DNA from 2 places in the Marinobacterium sp. xm-d-579 genome. Region 2 is predicted to be linked to the other one. Evidence: predicted binding sites of a transcription regulator. Region 2 holds the regulator's gene; the other holds the start of a gene.
The links. Region 2 encodes PhoB, which activates phosphate uptake and scavenging genes when phosphate is short. Its sites were predicted from a motif close to TGTCATANNNNTGTCANA; they were not measured.
Positions count from the first base shown of each region.

Region 1 (10,887 bases), on a different contig from region 2:
ATAGAGGGATGAGCCTTTGAGTGCCGCTAAGTCTCCGCCAAGATCACAGATTACAAGCTACTTATACAAACATCCCTATCTCTTTGTACTGTTAATCGTCGCTGCCTCTATTGCTCTGTCTGTAGCACTCACCCTGCTGGTAGGTGTCGATATCGGCACAAAAACAATACTGTTGCCCGCGATCATTTCGTCGCTAGTAGGCGGGGTTTCTGTTGGATACTCGAGGAAATATATTGAGAAAACTGCACTTTTGTCGTCTCAAGTTGAACTTCTTGACCGGGTAGCGGACTCCCTTAATTTCGCGGTCGATATCATCAAGAATCCAAATGATTCAGCGGAGGTTCTCGGAGATCAGGTTCATCGTTTCCTCGGCGAGCCGGCAGAGTCGCAACTGACCTTTGCGGATTTGGTTGATCGTATTCACCCGAATGACATAGAGGCTTTTACTGTCCGGAATGAAGAGTTTTTCAACTCTGAGCTTCAGGAAGACGGAGTGTTAACGGACGAGTTGGAGTGTCGTATTCGTCGTGTCGACGGTGAGTACAGATGTACACGTATCAACCGTGTGTTGACTGTTCGGGTTGACACACGATTTTGTTACGTTCAGTACTCCGACATTGAGGAACTGAGGCAACGGGCAGCCGAACTTGAAAAGCTGGCCCACGATCGAGCAGATAACCTTGTAACCGTTAGCCACGAGATTCGAACACCGCTCAACGCAATTCTAGGGCTAACGGATCTGATGTTGGCTACACGGCTCACCAAAACACAACAAGAGTACCTCTCGAAGATATCGGGTGCGGCCGACACGCTGGAGTCATTAGTGCGCAACCTGCTGGACTTGCGTCGTTTAGAGAGTGGGCAGTTGCATGTAGAGCCGGAACCCGAGCTAGTTGAAAACTTGCTGGACAACTTTGTGGCGCTGCATCAACCGGTTGCTGAGAACAGCGGACTGCGATTTATGGTCGACTTTTCTCCCATGCTTCCGCGAAAAATCGAGATAGATGCCCAGCTTTTAGGCCAGATCGTCAATAACCTGCTGCGCAATGCGGTAAAGTTTACCGACGAGGGCTTGGTAATGCTCTCTGCCGGCTTCAAAAAGAGCTCAGCCTCTCAAGGAGACCTGGTTATCGAGGTAAGTGATACGGGTGTAGGTATAAAACCCTCGCGTCACGAATCTATTTTCGAGCAGTTTGAACGCGGCGGTGCTGGTAATACAACTGAGGGGGCTGGGCTTGGTTTGGCACTTGTAAAGAGACTCTGTAAGTTGATGGACGGGGAGGTAAGGCTGCAATCTGAATTGGGAGTAGGATCTAAATTCAGTATCAGCATCCCAGTTAAAGTCAGCTATGCCGAACCGATCGTGGATAAAGCTTATCTAAAGTCGATCAAGCGTGTGACGGTGTTATTGGTTGAGCGACGTGGGCTCGCCGCAGATCACATAAAAGCGGTGCTCAAACCTTGGGTTGCAGACGTGCAGGTTGTAGTTGACCTTGATGAAGCGACGGGTGCCCTGGCAAAGCAAGCATTTGATGTGGTTCTCTTTGGACATGTTCTCGGATTGGACCAGTTGGAGCAGTTTATCAACGATCTACTAAGGCAGTTTGGGAATAGGCTGCGTCTGGTTGCGATTTCCAAGCTCGAAGGCTTGAATCCCCGCTTATTCAGTCTAGTAACGGGTGTTGTTGTAGCCCCGTTCAGTCTAAAACAGTTCGCCTGTATTTTGGGCGATACGAGACAGGCTGGCCCACTTGTAGCAGAATGTCATGCCAATCTGGCTGCTGAGGTCAGTTCACTTATTTTGCTGAGAGATCTACGCATCCTTGTGGCTGAGGATAACGAGATCAATCAGCAAGTGATTAGCGAACATTTGCGTCAGCGCGGTGCAGAGGTCACTTTAGTTGGCGATGGTAAGCAAGCAATTGACGCGCTGACTCGCAGCGATTACGACCTTATATTGATGGATATCGAAATGCCTGTGCTCGATGGCTTTGAGGCGACTGAGCGCATCAAAGCAGAGCCGGGTTGGAAAAACATCCCCATTATCCCCGTATCTGCTGGAGTAACTGCCTCGCAGAAAGAGCGGGCCACCAGCGTTGGTATGCAAGGCTTTGTGGGTAAGCCCTACAAAATCGATGAGCTTCTGAGGGCTATTGAAACTGTGATGGTGGACAAAGATTTTGCACCGGTGCAGGCAGATTTGGGCTTTGAAGATGATTCAAACCTCTCTTCTCCTGAATCTAAGGTGTTCGAATTCGCTGAATTCGATTTCGAAGAGGCGCGAGATTACTGGCCGACGTCCGAATCACTAATCTCTAACTTACAACTCTTTATCGAGAAGTACCCTGTTGCTAATGATTTGTTTGATGGCGTGAGTGATGAAGAGTCTGGCAAGCTCGCACACACGTTGAAGGGTGCCGCCGGCTTTCTTGGTATGGCGCGCTACTCAAACCGGCTGAATGAACTGAGCTTGGCCTTCAAAAACGGATCTGCCACTGCTGACATGGTTTCGGATGTTAGGGCACAGCATAAGCGAGTTCTTTCAGAGGTTGAGTCGTTTTTGTCCATGCTTGAGTAGGCATTCGTGACTTTTGCTGTATGTGGTTAGCGACGTTGGCACAAAAGTACGCGAGATCCTCGCTTTTGGCATAAACTGTGCTAAGTTTGTCATATGTCCCTGAAATAGGGCGGCTTAACATGAAATATTGGGGGTTTTCATGTCAACTCAGTCATCACTCGATTACGTAGCAGTTCTTTCTAAAGTTGCTCAGACACCTGACCGAGTCCTCTTGTTGGGCGATCTCGGATCAGGACAAGCCGTAGCAGCCTTTACCCTACACCGCGGCAGCGCTCGCAAAGATCAAGCCTTTGAAGTCATCCGCTGTACTGGACTCACTGAAGAACAGTTTGCTGCAGAGCTCTGCGGTGTTGCCGATCGCTCTGGCGACATTGTTCGTTTGGGTGCTCTGGCAAAATCTGACGGTGGTACCCTTTGTTTGATCGGCGTGGACGATCTTTCCCAGCAGTCTCAAGCTGTGTTGGTACGCGCGCTGGAAGAGTCGACTTATTACCCTGTCGGGGGGGCGCAGCCTGAATTTTTTGACACGCGTATTGTTACCGCACCAACACACAACTTGCGTGCCAAGATCGAGAGTGGGCAGTTTCGCATGGATCTGTACCACCTCCTTAACGAGCAGATTATTCACATTCCAAGTCTTAATGACCGTCGCTCTGAGATGGCTACACTAGTTAGCCATCTGCTCTCAGAACTCGGTGCTGCTGGTCGTATGCTGAGCAGTGATGCGATCGAGCTTCTCAAAGCGCACAAATTTACTGGAGGTTTCCGTGAACTGCGCAACATCCTGAAGCGCGCAACTAGCTGGTTTGATGATGCAGAAATTGATGCAAACATGCTGAGTTACGTCATGTTTGATGGCAAGGATGAGAGCGCTGCGCGCACTGTCTCATCCAATGACTTCCGTCGTGAGCGTGTCGTTAAAAGCATCGAACCGACTGCCAACGCTGAACCGATCTCGGCCAGGCCTGTACCACCGCCTGCTACTGGATCACTGAGCTTGAAAGAGCAGGAGCGTCAGTACTGGGAGGGCTTGATGCACCAGGTGCAGGGCAATAAGCAGAAAGCTGCTGACATCGCCGGCATTAGTCTTCGGACGCTCTACCGTCGATTGGAGTCTGCGGGGCTTTAATTCATAGGGGTTAGACCCCGTTTTTCGCTAAACCAATTTCTTAGAAGCCGAATTAAGCGGATATTGAAGGTAATAAGGCTCTATAAATAGTTTTAAAGGTAATTAGGGGGATTACAAGTACCTTAGCCGCACACACTAAGCTAGCAAGAACGATAATAAAACTGCAAATAAAAATTGGAAGAAAGACTTTCCCGAGACCTCATAACAAGATTACCAACGCGGTGCCCGCTATAACGACATTAATGCCCGCAATGTGCCGACTCCAGTAGATCACACCTTCCGTCCGCTTTAGGGAAATCTCTCCGGTTGCGAAAGAGCTGCTATGTGCGCCTTGCAGCTCTCAGAAAAATGGCAGCTAATGTCCGGAATTTGCGCAGTCGTTCCCAAATTTATCGAGATCACTTGTTCACGCGGTTCCAGGGGTTAAAGCACGTTCTTCAATTCCGAGCAGCTAAATGCCAATCCCGATACTTGAAGTCATTTGTTTCGCTTCGTTCGTTAGCTGGGCTAACGTCCGCTTCTGAGGATTTTTTCAGTAGCCTTTGGGTCGCTGTTTACACTTTGCAACTATTCGTTGTTTTAGGATAGGGTCTGGAATGTGCCGGTTTCAGCCTTTTATTTAATGAAAAAATTTACTACTGAATCAGTGTCTAGTCTTACCAAAGAAAGCATAGCGAGCAGCTAATTCGCTAGGTTAATTACTTCTGCTTGGTTTCTGAGTCATTCTGATAGTAGCTATCTTCATAGTACCTCCCCTTGATGGCTAGTACCTTTTCTAACCAGCGGTTGTAGTGTTTCCATATGAAGAAACCAGGTGTCATTACCACCATGATAGCGACCATTAAGCCTGCGCCTTTATGAGATTCTGGGAACTGTTCTGTAATCAGACTGAATAGTGATAGTCGCTCAGCGACTAGGTACCAACAGCCCAAGCCAATCAGGCCAACGGCTATTCCAATGTGGTGAAGTTTTTTACTGTCGAGCATGTTTTTCAGAACCCCAAAGATAAGCTGTGCTGAGAATAGAGGTTTCAAGGGCGATTTTAAATGTTAATCGCGAAATACTCCCTGAATTAGGTTCACTCAAGCGGTCAGAATTGTTAACTTATGCTTCAATTCATTATCCAGGAAATCGCCAGTCGATGTTCAATCCCTTTTCTCTTTTTGTTGGCTGGCGCTACACCCGAGCAAACCGCTCGAACTACTTCATATCCTTTATCAGTTTAGTTTCTACGCTCGGACTGATGCTCGGTGTGGCCGCATTGATTCTAGTACTGAGTGTCATGAACGGCTTTGATCGTGAGTTGAAAGAGCGGATACTTGGTATGGTTCCACAGGCTACTATCAATGGTTACAACGCTCCGTTAGATAAATGGCAACCACTACGTGAAACGCTTTTGACTGCGTCTGACGTCGAGGGGGTGGCACCCTTTGTTCAGGCACAAGGGATGCTGACCGCCTCCGGTCGTGTCCAGCCTGTATTGGTATCGGGTATTGATCCAAAACTGGAAGAGAGTGTTTCGATAGCCGCCGGTCAGATGACTCTTGGTGACCTGAACTCACTTGAAGCTGGGAAATATCAGATTGTTTTGGGGGAGCTTCTTGCTAAGTTTTTAGGCGTATCGGTCGGTGATAAGGTCAATCTGGTTTTGCCTGAAGCGTCAGTGAGTGTGGCCGGTGTTATTCCGCGTTTAAAACGCTTTACTGTGTCCGGTATTTTCTCAGTCGGTGCTGAGTTAGATGCCAATTTTGCTTTTGTTCACCTTCAGGATGCAGCCCGCTTGAAACGAATTAAGGGTGACGCCGTTGAAGGGCTTAGGATTAAATTCAATGACCTGTTCAGTGCGCCTACACGAGTCTATGAACTTGCCCGAGAGTTGAACCATCCAGTCTACACCTCTGACTGGACTCGAACTCATGGCAATCTATTTCAAGCGATTCAGCTAGAGAAACGAATGATCGGACTGCTTCTGTTTCTGATCGTCTTTGTTGCCGGCTTTAACATCGTCTCGACGCTGGTTATGGTCGTTACCGATAAGCGCTCCGACATCGCAATATTGCGCACTCTGGGCGCGAAGCCAGGGATGATATTGAGGATCTTTATGATTCAAGGATCCCTTATAGGGTTGCTAGGGACTCTGCTTGGAGCCATTTTAGGCATTATTTTAGCGCTGACTGTCTCTGATCTGGTGGCTTGGATAGAGTCGGTGTTAGGTATTCAATTCCTCTCTTCGGAGGTCTACTTCATCAGCTATCTACCCTCTGAGCTTCAATTAGGGGATGTCTCGCTGGTGATTGGTGTGACTCTTGCGATGAGCTTCCTAGCCACGCTCTATCCTGCTTGGCGCGCGGCTAAGGTTGAACCTGCGGAGGCGCTTCGATATGAGTAATGTCTTGGTTGCAAACCAGCTATGCCGCTCTTTTGATGAAGCGGAGCGTCAATTGATCATCATTAATGATCTGAACCTGTCTGTAGCTGCCGGTGAGCGTCTGGCCATCATCGGCTCCTCGGGTAGTGGTAAGAGTACGTTGCTCAACCTATTGGCGGGGCTGGATACACCAACCGCTGGTGAGGTGGTTATCGCAGGTGAATCGATTGGTCGGCTTTCCGAGCATCGCCGCGCTGAACTGCGTAACTCGCAACTCGGTTTTGTGTTTCAGTTTCACCACCTGCTGCCGGAGTTTTCTGCGTTAGAGAACATTGCCATACCTCAACTGTTGGCGGGGGTATCTGTTGATGCCGCTCAGAAGCGTGCAGCTTATCTTCTTGATCAGGTAGGTCTCTCATCACGTGCTCAACATAAACCCGCCAAGTTGAGTGGGGGAGAGCGCCAACGCGTCGCGATTGCCCGTGCTTTGGCAAACACACCCGCCTGTGTTTTGATGGATGAACCTACCGGTAATCTTGATCCTCATACCGCCGAAGATGTTGAGCAGCATCTACTGAGACTCAATCAGGAGCAGGGCGTGGCACAGATTGTCGTCACTCATGATCATGCGTTGGCAAAACGGATGGATCGTGTGCTTGAATTGAAAGAGGGGCGTTTAGTCGAGACTAGTGTTTGCTAGCACGAGCCTTTAGTAAACGTTTCTGCCAACGGCGTCGCACTTGCCAAATCCACAAGCGGTTGATGGCTATATAACTGATCCCAGACAATAGCAATCCACAGATAAGAGAGCCCGTCAGCAGGGGCCACCAGATCGTTGCGAGCTCTGAGTGGATGGTGTGTAACTCCCAACTGATGTTGACCGGCGGCGTTCCTAAAATCCAAGCCCCAATCTTATAGGTCGTATAAAAAATAGGTGGCATGGTGATAGGGTTGGTTAACCAAACGAGCCCGATCGAAATGGGTAGGTTTGAGCCAATCCAGAGTGCCAAAAAAGCGGCCACAAGCATCTGACCAGGAATGGGAAGAAAAGCACAGAAAATACCCACCAAGAACGCTTTAGCGGCGGACTTTCGAGTCAAATGGAATAGGTCTGGGTTGTGCAGATGTTCACCAAGCCATTTAAGATGCTTATGACTTTTTAAAGCATCCTGTTTCGGCATGTAACGCTTTAACAGCTTACGTGGCATCCCTGAACAACCTATGAAATTATTTGGAAGTCAGATTATGCCCTTCGATTATTAATAAACCAACCTGCTATTACTGAAACTTCTGCTAGATTGAATAAATAATTTGGCTTGGATCAAGGATGATCAGTTTTCTCTTAGCAGTGCTCGGGCACGCCTATCTACCCTCTATCAGTTGGGGATCCTATTTTTTTATTATCTTAACCCTAGGAACGGTTGGCCTGTGGTGGGGCTCTACTACACTTAGATCTCATCTGCTGTTTGCTCTAATAGGTTTTGTGGTGGCCCAGTGGCATGCAGTCGATGGGCTCTCTAAAACCTTACCAATAAGCGTTGAGCCAGAAGAGTTTGAGATTGAAGGGACAGTCATCAACTTACAGCCTCAGGGTTCAGGGGGCTTTCAATCGCTGCTATTGGATATAGAGAGTGCACCTGTTCAATTGATGAGAGTCGAGCGTGTGCGACTTGGGCTATACGACTCTGAGGTGAGAATAGCGGCTGGCGATCGCATTAAAGTGCTGGCCAAGGTGGGTCCACTGAATGCCTACCAAAATGAGTTCAGTCCGGATCGACGCAGAAGAGAGTTTGCACAGGGGATCGGCGGGTCAGGGTATGTCAAACAGCTGATAAAACATGAGCAGAATAGTTCCATTCGGCAACGGGTACATGATTGGCTACATCATAATATGAGCCAATCGACATCCGCTCTGATGTCCGCCCTTGTTTTGGGTTACAGAGGAGATCTAGATGACAGTCAGTGGGAGCTTCTTAGGGTCAGTGGAACCGTCCATTTAGCGGTTGTTAGCGGATTACATCTAGGGGTGATGTGTTTAACAGGCCTTCTATTGGGTAGGTTGGTTGTGGTGACGATCCAGTACTTGGGTGTTAGGCCCAACTCGATAATACAAACCCTGCCCGTTTTATGTGCGATCAGTTTAGCCTCTTTTTATCTCTGGTTTGGTGGCTTTGGTGTGCCGCTTCAGAGAGCTTGGATCATGGCGATCTGCTTGTTGCTGCCGCAGTTGTTTGCAAGGCGAATAGACCCCATGAAACGACTTAAAATTGCACTTTTTTTGGTACTGGTTTATGAGCCTCTATCGATTTTAGAGATCGGCTTTTGGCTTTCGTTCAGTCTGGTAGGGTTGTTGATTCAGTTCGCCAATTGGCGCAATGGCTACTCAAGGCTGATACAGATCTTCGCAGTACAGCTCTTTTTAACCCTATTAATGTTGCCAATTCTGCTCTTTGGCTTAGGGCAGTTTAACTTGGGTGGTGCACTGTCCAACCTTTGGGCGATCCCCTATGTCTCACTCTTTGTTGCACTGTTACCCCTAACGCTAGCGCTGGTTGGAATCTTTGAGCCGATCTTGGCGTTCTATGAAATTTGGGCTTCAGGGTTTTGGCATGGACTCTCTTTCCATTCGCTAGTTGGTTTGCATGCTCAGTGGCAAACTCCCGCGATATTTGGACTCTTCGTGAGTTTGCTTGCTCTGGTTTTGCTGTTTCTACCTGGACGTCTCAAAGTGTTGAGTCTACTGCTTCTGCTGCCGTTGCTCACTCCCAAACAGAATCGGCCCGATGCGAGTGAGTTTGTCGTTCGTCTACTGGATGTGGGACAGGGTCTATCAATCTTAATTGAGACCCGAGAGGGAGTGACGGTCTATGATTTAGCGGCTAAAAGTCGAAGCGGTTGGATCGCAGCTCAAGCTACTCTCTTTCCAACTCTCAGGGCTCTAGGCTACAGAGAGTTAGACCTGATTGTTAGTCATTCAGACGTTGATCACAGTGGAGGCTTAGAGAGAACCTTGAAGCAGTTTTCAGTACCACGATTCTATTCAGGCCAGCCCGCTTTAACGGGAGGCACTGCCTGTGCATCACAAAACTGGAAAAAGGGGGAGGTTCGTTTTCAGCTCTATGCCCTAAAGAACCAGCAATCCGATAATGATCAAAGTTGTGTTCTGCACATCGAAAATGGTCGTTGCTCAATATTGATTGCAGGAGATATGTCCAGCCGTGCAGAAATCGAGTTGCTCAATCAGCATCGATTAGCCCCTGTGACTTGGTTGGTCTTATCCCACCACGGTAGCCATAGCTCTTCTTCAGGTGTCTGGTTGGATCAACTTTTGCCGGAGGCTGCGATCGCATCGCGAGGCAAACACAATCGTTTTGGGCATCCTAATGAGTCAGTAAAACAGCGATTGGCCGATCGAGGCATCACCCTTTTGGATACAGCGGAGCAGGGTGAAATAGTATTAACAGCGACCCAAGATCAGTGTCTAAGTGACTCTTTTGCAAACTTATATCCCCGTTATTGGCGAACTCATTAATGCTGCGATACTATGGGATTTTTATAGGCCGTCTAGGCTGGTCAATCTGTCTTTTTGAGGTTTTTCGTTGTTAGAGTTAATTTCCGCTGGTGGTTGGTTGATGCTACCGATTTTAGCCTGTTCAATTCTTGCACTTGCTATCACGGTTGAGCGTTTGATGGCCTTAAGGGCTGATAGGATTTTACCACCGGGTCTGCTAGCCGATGTCTGGGGGCTCTATAAAGGTGGGCAGCTGACTAATGATCGTCTCAAAGAGATCAGAGAGGCGAGTGCATTAGGATCACTGATTGTCGCTGGATTGATTAACGCGGGCTCCGGTCGCGATGTGATGAAAGAGTCCATTACCGATGCAGCCAGTGACGCCATTCATCAGATGGATAGATTTTTAAACAGTCTAGGTACTGTCGCGGTCATTACCCCTCTGTTGGGTCTGTTAGGGACTGTGATCGGCATGATTAAAGTCTTCTCCCAGATCATGATTTCCGGCACGGGTAACGCTAACCTTTTGGCCGGAGGTATCTCCGAAGCCCTGATCACAACAGCAGCCGGTTTGACAGTTGCCATCCCTGCGTTGGTAGCGCACCGCTTCTTGCAACGTCGTGTATCGACGCTGGTGTTGGCAATGGAGCAGGAGTCGGTCAAGTTGGTCGATATTATCCATGGTGATCGCAAAGTGGATCTTAAATAGGGCGCTCTGTGAATTTTCCAAGACCTCAATCGGAAGAGATATCCATCAACCTAACCCCATTGATTGATGTGGTCTTCCTGCTGCTGATCTTTTTTATGGTGTCGACCACCTTTACTAAAGAGACCCAGCTTAAAGTGGACCTCCCTCAAGCAACGACAGACCAGATGGCTCAGGTCGATATGCTTGAGATCATCATCAAGGCCGATGGTAGCTTCGCAATCAACGATAAAGCATTGGTCAATGCGCAGCCTAAAACTCTTAGGGCGGCAGTGCTAAAAGAGAGTGGTGGTGATCTTACAACCCCTCTAAAGATTTCCGCCGATGCATCGACTCCTCACCAAGCGGTCATTACCGCCATGGATGTAGCAGCAAACTTAGGGTTTTCTCAAATGAGTCTTACGACCAGAGAGATCGACTAAGTTGATTGAGAATGCTTGGTATCAGAAAGCAGGCTGGCTAGTTCTACTGCGTCCCTTATCACTGCTCTATCGTTTCATCTCTAAACGCCGCCGTGTGCGTCTGACCGAGCAGGCGGTCACAATGGATGTGCCGGTTGTCGTGGTCGGTAATATCAGTGTCGGTGGTACCGGTA
Region 1 covers NZ_WBYP01000002.1:25,150-36,036, forward strand. Annotated here, with positions in the region: gene XMD579_RS03850 (response regulator) at 1-12, shown strand, start outside; gene XMD579_RS03855 (response regulator) at 17-2,578, shown strand; gene XMD579_RS03860 (sigma-54 dependent transcriptional regulator) at 2,718-3,707, shown strand; gene XMD579_RS03865 (hypothetical protein) at 4,406-4,693, opposite strand; gene XMD579_RS03870 (lipoprotein-releasing ABC transporter permease subunit) at 4,849-6,096, shown strand; gene XMD579_RS03875 (ABC transporter ATP-binding protein) at 6,089-6,775, shown strand; gene XMD579_RS03880 (DUF2062 domain-containing protein) at 6,762-7,283, opposite strand; gene XMD579_RS03885 (DNA internalization-related competence protein ComEC/Rec2) at 7,403-9,607, shown strand; gene XMD579_RS03890 (MotA/TolQ/ExbB proton channel family protein) at 9,675-10,295, shown strand; gene XMD579_RS03895 (biopolymer transporter ExbD) at 10,304-10,714, shown strand; gene lpxK (tetraacyldisaccharide 4'-kinase) at 10,716-10,887, shown strand, end outside.
Region 1: a site for PhoB is predicted at 2,655-2,672, ahead of XMD579_RS03860 (sigma-54 dependent transcriptional regulator). Genes of this name have one in related genera too.

Region 2 (10,887 bases):
AGAGGCTACCGTTGATCTGGCGGTACAGGGCGGTATTCCTGTTGTCGCTTCAGGCGGTGTCACGAACATCGACGATATCCGTGCATTGGCGGAAGTGGCTGACCAAGGCATTTTGGGTGCGATTACTGGCCGAGCTATTTATGAAGGCACACTGGATGTGGCTGAAGCACAGGCTCTTAGCGATCAGCTGACGGCTAAGTAAGGATTTATAGATGGCACTAGCGAAGCGCATTATCCCTTGTCTGGACGTCGAAAACGGACGCGTCGTTAAAGGCGTTAAGTTCCTCGATATTCGTGATGCTGGTGATCCAGTTGAGGTCGCCCGTCGATACGACGAACAGGGGGCTGATGAGATCACCTTTTTGGATATCACAGCCAGCCATGAAGGCCGTGACACGATGGTGCATACGGTTGAGCGTATGGCGTCGCAAGTGTTTATCCCGTTGACCGTTGGCGGTGGTGTTCGTACCTGTGATGATATTCGTACGTTATTGAATGCTGGCGCTGATAAGGTCTCTATTAATACGGCGGCCGTATTTAACCCCGAGTTTGTCAAAGAGGCCGCGGATCGTTTTGGTAGCCAGTGTATTGTTGTGGCGATTGATGCGAAACGAGTCTCTGCTCCAGATGAAGAAGGCCGCTGGGAGATCTTTACCCACGGTGGTCGCAAGCCTACCGGCCTAGATGCTGTTGAATGGGCGCAAAAGATGGAAGAGCTTGGTGCGGGTGAGATTCTACTGACCTCCATGGACCAAGACGGTGTGAAAAGTGGTTATGACTTAGGCGTGACTCGCGCAGTGTCTGAAGCGGTGACCATTCCTGTCATCGCATCAGGTGGCGTTGGTAACCTAGATCATTTGGTTGATGGCTGTATTGAAGGCAAAGCCGACGCAGTGCTGGCCGCCTCTATTTTCCACTTTAACGAATACACAGTACCCGAAGCGAAAGCGTATATGCGCGAGCGCGGTATTGAAGTACGTCTTTAATCAATGGCAAAGGTAGGCATCGATGCTAGATCCCAATGAACTAGAAACTGAGATTCGTAACCTTGAGCACTGGCAGCAGGTTGCCTTCTCTGCTGCGCTGACCGAGCGTATGTTCAATAACTTCGCGCTGTTCTCCAAGTTGATGGAGTTTGGTGATTTAGATCGCATGCGCACAGTGCTTGATGGCGTATGGGGTGAACTGGCCCAAAACGGTAGCAAGCTAAACTACGACGTTCAGCTCGGCCATGTAGACGATAACCTGGTGGATCTCGATGAGTTTGACACCTTTGGTGCCATTCCTGCCCGCGATGCCATGCTGGCGCTCTACTCAACGCTGATGTGTAAGCTAGAGAAAGAGGCGAGCGACGCAGTTGCGGTATCAAACCTCTCTTACGAAACCGTATCGGCTTACATTGAGTTTGCTGAAGCGGACGATCAGATGTCAGATGAAGAGCTGATCCGCATGATCAACTCACACGATATGATGCTGGATGAAGATGCGTTTCAGAGCGAAGTTCTGGAACAGCTAAACGGCGCTAAACAGAATGCTGCAACCATTGCAGCACTGCGTGAACTTGGTGAAAACCAAGGCATCTCAAACATAGGGATCAGCGACGAAGAGTAATGCTTAGACTGGGTCTTATTCTTCTGATTGTTCCAAGCCTCGCACTGATGGGGGCTTACATGTACGAGCAGCACTTGATCGAGAGCTGCACGGCGACCGGTGGTTTCTACGACTATACTCTCTCAGAGTGTGATCCACAGACAGAACAACCTTTTATTCCTTTTATGGTGCGCTACCCACTGTTGGTGAACGGCGGCATGCTGCTGAGTGTGTTGGGTCTGCTGTTAACCATCGTTGGCCTCTATAAACCCAATAAGCGAGACGTTGCGTGATTAAAAAGATCATCTGGGCTCTTATTTTAATGTCAGGCATCGGCTTCTACCTCTGGGTAGAGTTTGCCGGTGATGATTGGCTCGAAGCGTTCAATTCAGAGCGACAACAGGCTGCTGCCGAGTTCTTTGCTAAGGGTGAAGAGCAGGGTAGGGTAAAAACGGACGCAGCTTGTTTTGATGATGCTATTGGTCAGATTGCTGAGTGCTTAAGCATCTCGTGTACGGTCGATGCCGGTCAGTATCTACGCGGTTGTTGGGGCGTTGCCGAACGTGCAGAGAGCTTCTGTGATGGGGTGCCTGAGTTCCAAGAAGAGAAGACTGAAGATGAGAAAGAGTGGGCTCGTTTTGCCTGCTACGATCTGAACAGTCGCGGCGATGGCTGCCGTCTTCTGATGCGTCAAAAGCAGCAGCACTGCGCAACACAATAAGGACAATTGAATGAACTACTATTTAGCAGCGATGGAGCCCTTCCTATTCTGGGGTGGCTTGGGCATCTACATCATCTCTCTGGCCATGTATGGAACTCGCAGTGGCGATTGGAAAGCGATCATTCGCTTTTGGGAGCCGCTACTCAAACTTAACCCAACCGAGTTTCGTATCAACCGCATCGGTCTGAGCGGCATGATTCTGGCGGTTGTGATTCGAGTCTACCTAAACTTCCTAGCGTAATTCACCATGCGCACGAACTCGCCTTTCTCAGGGTTGGCCTATCTAGGCCGCGGTTTCAAAATGCTGTCGGAGCCCGGTCTTCGCGCCTTTGTATTGGTACCTTTGATGATCAATACAGTCATCTTTGTTGGGGCGATCTATCTTCTGGTGACCAACTTCTCTGCTTGGGTTGATGCTCTAATCGCGCTCTGGTTACCCGATTGGGGGTGGTTGGATTATCTAATCTACTTCTTATGGCCTATCTTCGCACTGGTCTTGGTGCTGATGGTCTATTACGGCTTCTCGGTTGTTGCGAACTTTATAGCCGCGCCATTCAACGGTATCCTTTCAGAACGGGTTGAGCAGCGTCTGCGAGGCGATGCGATCAGCAATGAACTCAGCCTATTGCAGATGATTCCCGGCACCCTCGCGCGTGAGTTAGCTAAGTTGGCGTACTTTATTCCAAGGGTTTTGCTCTTGTTGATTCTAGGCTTTATACCGCTCATCAACCTAGCGACCCCAGTGCTTTGGTTCATCTTCAGTGCGTGGATGATGGCGATTCAGTACATCGACTACCCGATGGATAATAACGGTCTGACTTTCAAGCGAATGAAGGGGTTATTGAAAGAGCGCCGTTGGTCTGCGTTAAGTCTAGGCTCGGTGATTCAGCTTGGTATGTTGGTGCCGCTATTGAATCTGATTTTGATGCCGGCGGCCGTGATTGGTGCGACGATCTTTTGGGTGGAAGAGTATGAAGCTGATGGTGAGCAGGGGCGTTTAAAGTAAGCGCTGCTAAATCTTAACCACTCGACTTTCAGGGAAGGTCACACTAAATCGGCTGCCTTCACCCGGTTTACTAGTAACTCCCAACTTAGCATTGTGCCGAACCAACACGTGTTTCACTATGGCCAGTCCAAGTCCTGTACCACCACTGTCGCGGGATCGCCCTTCATCCACTCTGTAGAAGCGTTCAGTGATTCTTGGAATGTGCTCTGCTGGTATACCGACACCGGTATCGGTCACCGAAAACAGTACACTGGTGTCGACGGATTTCAGTTTTATATCAATTACTCCGTTAGCCGGAGTATATCGGACCGCATTGAACACGAGGTTGGATAGAGCGCTGCGTACCTCGCCCTCATTACCAAGAATCTCAAAGCCTTGGTCCATTTCGAGTGAGATTTGATGCTGTTTTGGCCCTGACACCTCTTTTGCTTCTTCTGTGATCCTTTCTAGCATTTCTCTAATGAAAATGGGCTTTCGGCTCTTATTTTCTGAGCTGGTTTCCAAGCGAGAAAGGGTTAGAAGGTCAGCAATCAGAGCAGCCATACGACTGCTCTGAGACTGCATAGAGTGGATCGCTTTTTGTATTGGTTTGGGCAGCTCTTGCTCTTGTAATGTCTCCAGATACCCATGAATAACTGTGATTGGAGTTCTCAGTTCGTGTGACGCATTGGCTAAGAAGGTATGACGCATAAGGCCAATTTTTTCGCTCTCAGAGATATCCCTAACAATGAGAACTTTGTCACCTTCACCAAAGGATTCTACACGGTACTCAAGCACTCTTTTCTGGTCTGCTGAGTCTGCTTTGAATGAAGCGATATGAGACGATTGAGAGTAAAATTCTAAGAAATTAGGTTCAGAAAAGACCTCCTGTACCCTTTTATGTTTCTGCTCAATGGTTATCTCTAATATCTCTTCAGCGGCATTATTCCACCACTCAATATTGTCTTGATTATCAATGATGACGATGGCGTCTTTCATGGCAGAGGTGGCTGCTTGAAACTGATCCATATCGGCATGGATCTCATCGTATTCTGCTTCCGTCTTATTCCGATAGTTGGCTATCGAGCGAACAATACGCCCCTGTTCAAAGGGTAATTTAGGATCTGGCGAGCTGAGATTTTGGTCTAGCCAAGTGACTAACTTTGCGTTCAGCAGCGAACTCAATATCGACCAAAGCAAAGAGCCAAATAATGCACCCAGTATTAGGTTGTGACTTGTAAAAAAACCGAGAACTGCACCAGCAAGAGTAAAGCTGAGAAGGCCAAGTAGTTGGCGTGCTATCGATTCGGTCACAAATCTATCCTAGAGTTTGGTTGAAAAACGGTATCCTGTACCACGAACTGTTTGGATTAAATTACCAAGGTCTGGCCCTAGTGCTTTGCGAAGACGTCGAATGTGCACATCCACTGTTCGCTCCTCCACATAGACATTCCCGCCCCAAACCATATCTAATAATTGGCCCCGGGAATAGGCTCTATCTTGATGTGTCATAAACAGATGAAGCAGTTTGAACTCTGTTGGACCTAGATTGAGCGACTGGCCGGAAGCATCCGAAACCCGATGTGAGACTGGATCTAAAATAATCCCACCGATTGAGATGGCGCCCTCATCACTCTCGGGAAGGCTTCTTCTAAGAACCGCTTTTAAGCGAGCGATCAGCTCTTTGGGTGAAAAAGGCTTAGTAATGTAATCATCTATACCCGCTTCAAGGCCCTGAATTTTATTGTCTTCATCAGCTTTCGCCGTCAGCATGATGATCGGTAGGTCTTTGGTGGTAGGGTCGCTGCGAAGGCGTTTGGCTAGCTCTATTCCGCTGGTACCAGGCATCATCCAATCGAGCAGCATCATGTCAGGCTTTTCATCAATGACCATGGCATGGGCTGTTTTTGCATCACAGGCCTCTAGTGTCTCAAAGCCGGCGAGCTCTAGTGCCATTACAATCATTTCACGAATAGCGGATTCATCATCAACGATCAGTATGCGTCTGGAACGACTCATGGTAACTCTCTCATCTGTTTCATTGACCTCATTAAATGATGCTTTCGTTACAAAAAGATGACAATGACGTTTTACAGTGCGTAATCAGCAGCTAATCCCACCAAAACAACTAGTTCAGCATAGTGATTATTTAAAAATGCTTTGAAACAGGGCATGCGTTCACGATCTTTTATCAGCCAGTGCTGGTAGATAAAGAACCCTACAGCACCTATCAGTCCAAGATAGAAATAGATTCCAAGGGATTCCAGTATTCCAATCCAAACCAGTACAGCAAGAGCAGCAATCTGTAGGCCGGCTATAGCCATGCGATCGTATTGGCCAAAAAATACAGCTGTCGATTTGATGCCTATCTTTAAATCATCATCCCGATCGACCATGGCGTACATGGTGTCATAAGCGACCGTCCATAAAATTTTAGCAAGGAAGACTAACCAGCCGACTAATGGCACTTCGCCTAAGGTTGCAGCAAAGGCCATCGGAATTCCCCAACCAAACGCCATACCCAAAACGACTTGGGGGAAGTGGGTGTAGCGCTTCATAAAGGGGTAGCTGAAGGCTAATAACAGAGCGATGGGCGATAGCAAGATCGCGGCTTTGTTCGTGAATAGCACTAAGATAAACGCGATCAGCATTAATCCGACGAACAAGCCAATGGCTTCTTTGCTAGTAATGCGGCCCGTTGGTAGCGGCCTTTCGGAGGTGCGTTTTACATGGCCATCCACTTTGCGGTCTGCAAAGTCGTTAATGACGCAGCCGGCTGAACGAGTCACCCATACCCCAAAGGTAAAGATAAACAGTAGATCCCAACTGGGTAAGCCACCTGCGGCGATCCATAAAGCCCAGAGAGTTGGCCATAACAAGAGATAGGTGCCAATCGGTTTGTCTGCTCGCATCAATTGCCATGCGGCATGGAGTTTATCTGCAGTGATCACAAGTGACTCAAGTATCTTTAAATTAAGGTGGTAGTATGAAGTGAGGGAGTGCTTAAAACAACAAAGCCACCTGAAGGTGGCTTTGTTAGAAGCAGAGTCGCAAGCTTACTCTCGAACGATCTTTTTGATCTCTTTAGTCTTCATGTGACGAACATCGGTACCGCTGACTTGGTAGATGACTTGCTCAGCCAAATTGCAGGCATGGTCACCGATTCGTTCTAGTGCACGAAGGATCCAGATTATATTTAGCACACCACTGATAGAGCGTGAGTCTTCCATCATGAAAGTGATTAAAGCTCGCATGGTCGACTGGTATTCACGATCAACATGTTTATCACTCTTGACCACTTTGTACGCTAATTCGATGTCACGATTTTCAAAAGCGATTAATACTGAGTTGAGCATGTCTGTGACCATCTCACCAATGTGGCTGACCTCATGAAGACTTTTGCTACTCGATTCATTATTTGACAGATCGATGGCCTGTTTGGCAACGCGAGAGGCTTCATCTCCGATACGCTCCAGATCAACAATGGCACGGTTGATTGACAGAACCAGCCTTAAATCAACGGCTGCTGGCTGGCGAAGCGCAATGATCTGTTCACACGCTTTATCTATCTGATTTTCGAAGCGATTGGTCTCTCGATCCAGCTCACGAGTTGATTCAGCCAGTGAGATATCTTGATTGAGCAGTGCATGCAAAGAGTCAGTGACTTGCTGCTTAACGGTTCTGCCCATCTCTAAAAATTCGGAACGAAGCCTCTCAAGCTCTTCGTTGAACTTATTTGATGTGTGTTGCGAATAGATCTCGCCACTGTCGCGCATTACAAACCCTCTTTTTAGGTCAACTAGGTCTAATTACCTTTAGTATTTCAAAAGAATGTTAGAGATTTGTGACAGTTTCGTGTCGATTTGGTTAAAGGAAAATATATCTCTAAAGGGTAGGCTTACCTTGCGATAAAACTTATGATTATCAAAGAAATAAGCTTTTTAGGCTGTTGAGATAAGCCCAATGGACACGCAATGCAGTTAATTGAAAAAGAGTTAAGTTGGTTATCGTTCAATGAACGCGTACTGCAGGAAGCTGCGGATGTAAACGTACCCATCATTGAGCGTGTCCGTTTTTTGGGTATTTACTCCAGCAATTTAGATGAGTTTTTCAGAGTTCGGGTTGCAGACTTGCACCGTCGCCTACGTCTTGAGCAACTAGGCAAGGTCGAACCCAAAGGGATGTCGGCTGAAAACCTGTTACATCTAGTGAATGAGAAGGTACAAACTCTCGCAGATCGTTTTAATGACATCCACATTGATGTCATCAAGGGACTCGCCCGTCGCAATATCTTTCTGATCAATAACGATCAGTTGAACGAGAAAGAGGGTGGCTGGTTACGGAAATACTTCCGAGATGAGGTCCTGCACCACATCACACCCATCTTAGTGAATGAGAACACCAAGCTTGCTAGCGTCATGAATGACGAAGATGCGTACCTGATGTGTGCCCTAAAAAAAGGGACTTCAGTTCAGTATGCACTTCTTGAAATTCCTTCTGATAAAACCAACCGATTTATCCAACTGCCTCGAATCAAAGGTCAGCGGCGAAAGCCAATCATCGTGCTCGATAACGCCATTCGCTATTGCGTTGACGATATCTTTGATGGTTTTATCGATTTTGACTCGACCGAAATGTTTGCCGTTAAGGTGACGCGAGATGCGGATTATGACTTAGAGCGTGATGTTGAGTTATCCCTACTAGAGAAAATGTCTCAAGGCATCAAACAGCGTGATACGAATAGGCCTGTGCGACTGGTCTATGACGAAATGATGCCTGATTACATGTTTGACTTCATGTGTGAGAATTTGGGGCTACAACCCGATGCGGAAACCACTGCGAGCGGACGTTATCGAAACTTTAAAGACTTTATTAATTTTCCAAATGTTGGTCCTCGCTATCTAGAGAACGAAAAGCTCTCGGCTCTGAATAGTCATCAATTTGATAGTGCATCGAATGTATTCGAAGCGATCTCTAAAGAGGACATTCTGCTCCACTACCCCTACTATAAATTTCGTTATTTGACTGATTTTGTGCGTGCGGCGTCGTTCGATCCCGCTGTTAAGCAGATACAGGTAACGGTTTATCGAGTAGCGAACAATAGTCAGATTCTCAAATCACTGATCGAGGCTGTTAAGAACGGTAAAAAAGTGATTGTCATTGTCGAGCTCAGTGCACGATTTGATGAAGAGGCGAATATTGAATGGGCACGTGAACTTACTGAGGCAGGGGTTGTTGTTGAGTTTGGTGTTGCCTCACTTAAGTGTCATGCAAAAATAATTCACGTCGTCCGAGAAGAGGAGGGTGAAGAGGTTGCTTATGGTTACATCAGTACCGGTAACTTGAACGAGAAAACTGCTCGAATTTACACTGATTTTGGTCTGTTTACTAAACGACCTGAGATTACAGAAGAGCTCGATAAAGTCTTTGATTTTATTATCAATCCTTACAAAAATTTCAAGTTCAAACATCTTCAAGTTAGTCCAAATTACAGCCGTGACCCAATCAATCAATTGATTGATGATGAGATTGAAGCGGCACGCAATGGCAACCGTGCCGAGATCTTTTTGAAAGTGAATAATCTAGTCGACGAAGGACTCTCTAATAAACTTTATGAAGCGAGCCAGGCGGGAGTCAAAATACGTCTAATTGTTCGCGGAATGTGTAACATTTTAGCCGGTATACCAGGCGTGAGTGACAATATCAAAATCATCAGTATTGTCGATCGCTATCTTGAGCATGCTCGTGTGTCACTGTTTTATGCTGGTGGTAAACGAAAGATGTTTTTAACTTCTGCTGACTGGATGACTCGCAACATCGACCACCGAATTGAAGTCGGTTGCCCAATTTTGGATAAAAATGTTCGTAAGCTCATTAAGGACCAGCTCGACCTACAATGGCGAGATAACACTAAGGCTAGAGCCTTAGACCCGGAGCAGGCCAATCATTATGTAACTCGTGGCAATCGTAAGAAAATACGCTCACAGATGGCGATTTACGACTACTTAAAACAGCTGGAGCGCTCTCGTGAACGACAAGCATAACTCTGAATCTGAATCACGACACTTTGCAGCGATTGATCTAGGTTCTAATAGTTTTCACATGTTGGTCGTGCGTCAACTTCACGATGATGTGCAGCCCCTTTTTAAACACAAAGAGCGTGTTCGCTTGGCTGAGGGTTTAGACGCTAAAAATAACCTCTCTGAAGAGGCTATCGAACGAGGAGTCGCAGTACTCAAGACATTTGCTGAACAACTAACGCCCTTTCCAAACTGTACTGTGCGCGTGGTCGGTACACACACCTTGCGAATTGCTAAGAATCGCAGTGAATTTCTTGCCTCTGCTAGACAAGTCTTTCCATACCCCATCGAGATTATCAGTGGTCAAGAAGAGGCTCGCCTGGTTCATTTGGGTGTTTCAAGTTCAGAGCACTTAGCGGGTAACACCTTGGTCATTGATATTGGTGGCGGGTCCACTGAGGTTGCACTCGGTCGTGAGAATAGCTTGGAATTAGGTCGCTCTCATACTATGGGTTCGGTGAGTTTTACCGAGGCCTTCTTCAGTAAAGGCGTTGATAAGGCCTCTTATAAAAAAGCGAAGCTCTATGCGCAACAGCAGCTGGAACGCTTTTCTGCCCTCTTTGCATCCATCGGTTGGAATCAAGTCCGGTGTACTTCAGGTTCAGCACAAGCGATAGCGACAGCCAGTGAAAACTTGGGCTATGATCCGAAAGAGATTTCCGCTAAATCGATAAAAGCCTTACGTAAATTAGTCGTCAAAAATGAGTTATCCAGTAAAGTTGTAAAAGGCATTAGTGAGCAACGATTGCAGATTTTCGCTGGTGGTTTGGCGATTCTAGATGCCGTTTTCTCTAGCCTCGAGATTGAGCAAGCCAAGTTTTCCTCTGGTGCGTTACGTGAAGGTTTGCTGGGAGAGTTTACGGCGTCATCGGGTGATCAGCAGGATACTAGAACGCGTGCGATTCGCTCATTGATGGCACGTTACCACGTTGATACCAAGCATGCGGAGCGAGTCAGTGATACCGCAACGAAACTTTGGCGGCAGTTAGCTCCAGAATTACGACTTCCGGTTTTTACTCGTCGTTACCTGCAATATGCGGCACTGACACATGAGGTAGGACTCAACCTAAATTCAAGTGGTTTGCAGAAGCATTCAGCCTATATTTTAGAGCATTCAAACCTAGCCGGTTTTAGTTTCGACCAGCAAAAGCTGGTCGCGCTAATGGTTCGATTGCATCGTAAAAAGATTAAAAAGTCCCTAGTGACCAACCTTGGCATGCTATCCAAAAAACATGCCATCGCGTTGATTCTGATTTTACGTATCTCTGTTATCTGGCACCTAAGTCGAAGCAGCGAGTACCCTGAAGTACCTAAAATTGAATTCGATGGCGAACGACTCACCCTCTCATTAGATGCAGAGGTCAGTGATGAATATCCACTCCTGATTGCGGATCTGGAGCGGGAAGAGTCTTTCTGTAAACAGTACGGCATCGATATGCGAATTGAATTTCTGCTCTAACCAAAACGGCCTGTAATGTAATCCTGCGTTAGCTGGTGTGATGGGTTGGTGA
Region 2 covers NZ_WBYP01000003.1:82,202-93,088, forward strand. Annotated here, with positions in the region: gene hisA (1-(5-phosphoribosyl)-5-[(5-phosphoribosylamino)methylideneamino]imidazole-4-carboxamide isomerase) at 1-202, shown strand, start outside; gene hisF (imidazole glycerol phosphate synthase subunit HisF) at 213-986, shown strand; gene XMD579_RS07580 (DUF416 family protein) at 1,009-1,611, shown strand; gene XMD579_RS07585 (hypothetical protein) at 1,611-1,883, shown strand; gene XMD579_RS07590 (hypothetical protein) at 1,880-2,311, shown strand; gene XMD579_RS07595 (hypothetical protein) at 2,322-2,552, shown strand; gene cysZ (sulfate transporter CysZ) at 2,559-3,317, shown strand; gene phoR (phosphate regulon sensor histidine kinase PhoR) at 3,324-4,610, opposite strand; gene phoB (phosphate regulon transcriptional regulator PhoB) at 4,620-5,315, opposite strand; gene ubiA (4-hydroxybenzoate octaprenyltransferase) at 5,387-6,247, opposite strand; gene phoU (phosphate signaling complex protein PhoU) at 6,353-7,072, opposite strand; gene ppk1 (polyphosphate kinase 1) at 7,271-9,340, shown strand; gene XMD579_RS07630 (exopolyphosphatase) at 9,324-10,835, shown strand; gene pstB (phosphate ABC transporter ATP-binding protein PstB) at 10,832-10,887, opposite strand, start outside.